DNA from 2 places in the Phytohabitans houttuyneae genome. Region 1 is predicted to be linked to the other one. Evidence: riboswitches for the same ligand, from Rfam matches in the RefSeq annotation. Region 1 holds a riboswitch; the other holds the start of a gene.
What was found. Region 1 has a riboswitch for cobalamin ahead of Phou_RS16685 (ABC transporter substrate-binding protein). Riboswitches for the same ligand answer to the same signal wherever they lie in the genome.

Region 1 (2,194 bases):
CGAAAGACGCCCTGGTAGCAGCCGCCGGCGAGGGCGAGCATCGCGCCCACGAGCAGCGCGAGCACCACGCGCGGCAGCCGGATCTGCGTGACGATCGCGATCTCGCGCTCGTCCAGCCCGCTGTGAATGTCCACGCCCGGTATGAGGTTGAGCACCTCGGCCGCCACGCTGCCCGGCGGCAGGTTGACCGGGCCGAACGCCAGGCCGGCCAGGGCCGCGACGACGACGGAGACGACGCCCGCGGTGACCCAGCCGGCCCTTGCTTTGGCACTCGTCACGCGGGGACCTTGGCTACCGCTTCCGTGATCGCTCTCACGAGGTCGACGACCCGCGGCCCCAGCGGGAGGCGATGTCGTCGTCGAGCTGGATCACGTTGCCGCTCTTGACCGCGGTGATGTTCGCCCACCCGGTGCGCGCCTTCACCGTCTCCAGCGACTGCTGGCAGCACTTGGTGTCGGCGAGGAAGATCAGATCGGGGTCCGACTTGACCAGCGACTCGGCCGACAGCTGCGGGTAGCCGCCCTTCTTGCCGTCCGCGTCCGCGGGGTCGGCCACGTTTTCCAGGCCCGCGAGGGCGAAGAGCGCGCCGATGAACGTCTTGCTGGTGACCGAGTAGAGGGTGGGGTCGAGCTCGTAGTAGTACGTGAGCTTGGTCTGCCGCTGCGGCACGTCCTTGACCAGCTTGGCGATGTCGTCCTTCATCCGCTGCACGGTGCCGGCCGCCTCGCCGGCGTGCCCGGTCAGCGCGCCGAGCTCGTTGAGCTGCTTGTACGAGTCGTCGAGCGTGACGGCGCTGGCCGCCATGTACACCGGGATCTTCAGCGTGGTGAGCTGGTCGACCACCTTGTTGGTGTCGTTGGAGAGCACGACGAGGTCAGGCGCCTTGGCCGCGATGGCCTCCGCGTTGGGCTGGAATCCGGACAGGTCCGACTTGGGAGCGTCGGGCGGGAAGTTCGAGTTGTCGTCCACCGCGGTCACCTGCGCCCCCGCCCCGATCGCGAAGAGCATCTCGGTGGCGCTGGGCGAGAGCGACACGATCTTTTCGGGCCGCTTGTCGAGCGTGAGGTTGCCCACGGTGACGGGATAGGTGGCCGCCGCCGGGCCGCTCGTCGCGGCGCCGCTCGGCTCGTCGTTGTCGCTCGCGCAGCCGCTGATCGCGAGCGCGACCGCGGCGGCAACGGCGGTGAGCTGCCTCTTGAACGGCCGTCTGACGGTGCGCGCACCACCGCGTGTCATCACTGAGCCCGATGGTTCGCTCGCTAACTCATTCACTGGTCCTCCTGTCGGTCGAGGATCTGGTGCTTCGCCGACAGGAGAGGGGGTTGCCGCTCCGTCCGCGAGGCGCCCTTCCTCGAGAGCGCTGGTTCGCGACCGTCCGCAGGCGACCTGGCTAGTCCGCCCGGTTTGCACCGGTACGGCATCACAGTTGCGGGACAGCTCCGGTTTGGGACACCGGATTCGCTGCGGCCGATCGCCTGCACGGTACCTCAGCGTGGACCCGGAGTTACCCGCCGAGGGCGCAGCGCAGGCGATCGGGGGCGGGTTGCCGCCCGCCCCCGACCTGTGGGTACTACGCGGATGTGATCGTGACGTTGTCGACCGCGGCCTCGACGAGGCTGGCCGTGGAGGCGTCCGTGGCCTCGACAAGGATGCTGATCGACTGGCCGGCGTACGGCGTCAGGTTTGCCGTGGCAGTCGCCCACGCGCCGTTGCGGTTGCTAGCCGCGCCCGCCTGGGTGAGGACCGCCGTCGTGCCGCCCGCGTGCACCACGCTGACCCGGAAGAAGTCGGCGGACGAGGAGTTCGAGCCGTGCGCCAGGTACCACGCGAACGACAACGACAGCGTGCCGCTCGCCGGGAGCGTCACCGCCGGCGAGCGGGCGCTGGTCAGGCCGCCGTCGACGTCATGGTCGCCGGCACTGGCACCGGCCAGCGGGCCGGTCACCAGGTCGTTGCTGCCGGCGAAGGGTACGAGCTGCTTCGCGCCGCTGGAGGTGGTGGCCTGTGCGGCGCCCCGCGCCCACTGGCCCAGCGTCGCCGCGTCGGTGCCGGACGGGTTGACCGTCCACCCGGTGTTGGTCTCGAAGGTGTCCGACCACACGGTCGTACCACCGCCGGTGCCGCAGTACTGGGCCTGCTTGCCGGTCGCCCGGTACGGGCAGTCGGCGTACTCGCTCAGGATCAGCACCGCCTC
Region 2 (2,194 bases), 2.8 Mb from region 1:
GCCGCCCGGCGGGTCCGGCTCCGGCTGCGGGTCCTCATTGGACAGTGTTTCCTCCAGCCGCTCCTCGTCGGTGCCGGGCGGGTCGAGCGGGTCGCGGCGGCGCCGGTGCGGCAGCGCCAGCCGGGCGGCGTCCCGGATGTCGCCGGCGCTCACCTCGTCCCGCCCGTGCCACGCCGCGAGCGTCAGCGCCGCCCGCGCCACGACGATGTCGGCGCGCAGGCCGTCCACTCCGTACGCCAAGCAGATGCGGGCGATCCGGTCCAGCTCGCCGTCCGGCAGCCGCACCGAAGCCAGCCTCTCCCGCGCGGCCACGATCCGCCCGGCCAGCTCGGCATCCTCGGCCGCCCAGCGCGCGGCGAAGCCGTCCGGGTCCGCGTCGTACGCCAGGCGCCGCCGCACCACCTCGGCCCGCGGCGCGGGCTCGTCCGGCGAGGTCACCGACACCACGAGGCCGAAGCGGTCGACGAGCTGCGGGCGCGGCTCGCCCTCCTCCGGGTTCATCGTGCCGACGAGCAGGAAGCGCGCCGCGTGCTTGACCGACACACCGTCCCGCTCCACGTGCGCGCGGCCCATCGCCGCCGCGTCGAGCAGCAGGTCGACCAGGTGGTCGGGAAGGAGGTTGACCTCGTCCACATAGAGCAGTCCACGGTGGGCGGTGGCCAGAATCCCTGGCTCGTAAGCCTTTACGCCGTCGGCGAGCGCGCGCTGGATGTCGAGCGTACCGACCACGCGGTCCTCCGTCGCGCCCACCGGAAGCTCCACAAGGGACGATCGGCGCCGGGTGACCGGCGGGTCGGCGGCGTGCGGCCCGTCGGGGCACTCGGCGTCGGGCGCGGCCGGATCACAGGCGAAGCGGCAGCCGCGGACCGCGTCGATCTCGGGCAGCAGCGCGGCGAGCGCGCGCACGACTGTCGACTTCGCGGTGCCCTTCTCGCCGCGGACGAGCACGCCGCCGATCGCCGGGTTGACGGCGGTGAGCAGCAGTGCGAGCCGCAGGTCGGCGAGGCCGACGATCGCGGAGAACGGGTAGGCCGCGGGCATGCCGGCCATGCTGGCCCAGCCGGAGGGCTGGCGTCAAACACCTGTCCGGAGTTACGCTGCCCACGCCACGGTGCTCGGGAAGCCGGTGAGATTCCGGCGTGGTCCTCGCCACTGTGACCGGGGAGTGCTCCCCCGCTGCACCACTGGACCGGCGACGGTCTGGGAAGGTCGTGGGAGCGCGTTGATCCGGGAGCCAGGAGACCGGCCGTGGCAGTTGGACCGCATCGCCACGAGGCATGGACGAGAGGAACACCTGGCATGGCCGCACCCTCGCCACCCACCGCATCCGTCACCCAGATCCGCGTGCCCGTCGCCGCTTGGCTGCTCGTGGCGTTCGCACTGCTCGCGGTGTTCGTGTTGTTGCAGCTCAACGGCACAGCGTTCGCGGAGCAGATCCACGAGTTCACACACGACGGGCGGCACGCGCTCGGCGTTCCCTGCCACTAGCGCCATGTCCTCCCTCACCCTCGGCGCCGTGCTGCGCCGGGCGGCTCTGGCCGGGCTGTTCGCCGGCGTGGCCGCCGCGCTCGTCGCGCTGCTCGTCGTCGAGCCGCAGATCGACAAGGCGCTCGTGATCGAGGAGACCCGTTCCGGAGCGGGAGCGCATGAGGAGCCGGTCTTCGGCCGCGCGACACAGGTGTTCGGCGGCATGCTCGCGGCGGTCGCCGTCGCCGTGTGCCTCGCGCTCGTGGTGGGCGTGGTCTTCGCCCGGGTGCGGCACCGGCTGCCGGCCACCACCGACTTTGGACGGTCGGCGCTGCTGGCGTTGATCGGCTTCACGACGGTCGTGCTGCTGCCCGCGCTCAAGTACCCGCCAAACCCGCCCGGCGTCGGCGACCCGGACACCGTCACCGAGCGCACCGTGCAGTACCTGACGCTGATCGCGGCCGCGGTCGCCGTGACGTGGCTCGCCTTCCTCGTGCACGACCGCTTGGCCGCCCGCCCGTGGCCGCCGGCCCACCGCGCGGCGCTCGCGGTGTCGGTCGCCGCCGTCGGATACATCGCGCTGCTCATGACGTGGCCGGCCAGCCCCGACAGCGTGCCCTCGGACATCCCGGCCGCCCTGCTGTGGGACTTCCGGCTGGCGTCGCTGGGCGAGCTGGCGACACTGTGGACGGTGCTGGGGCTGGGCTTCGGCCTGCTGCTGACGCCC

Region 2: another riboswitch for cobalamin. It lies ahead of Phou_RS04380 (CbtB domain-containing protein); the one in region 1 lies ahead of Phou_RS16685 (ABC transporter substrate-binding protein).

The regions. Positions count from the first base shown of each region.
Region 1 is NZ_BLPF01000001.1:3,731,137-3,733,330, forward strand. Features, by position in the region: gene Phou_RS16680 (FecCD family ABC transporter permease) at 1-278, opposite strand, end outside; partial or broken gene Phou_RS16685 (ABC transporter substrate-binding protein) at 275-1,236, opposite strand; cobalamin riboswitch at 1,364-1,505, opposite strand; gene Phou_RS16690 (M14 family metallopeptidase) at 1,571-2,194, opposite strand, start outside.
Region 2 is NZ_BLPF01000001.1:940,861-943,054, forward strand. Features, by position in the region: gene Phou_RS04375 (VWA domain-containing protein) at 1-1,041, opposite strand, end outside; cobalamin riboswitch at 1,093-1,265, shown strand; gene Phou_RS04380 (CbtB domain-containing protein) at 1,300-1,488, shown strand; gene Phou_RS04385 (CbtA family protein) at 1,493-2,194, shown strand, end outside.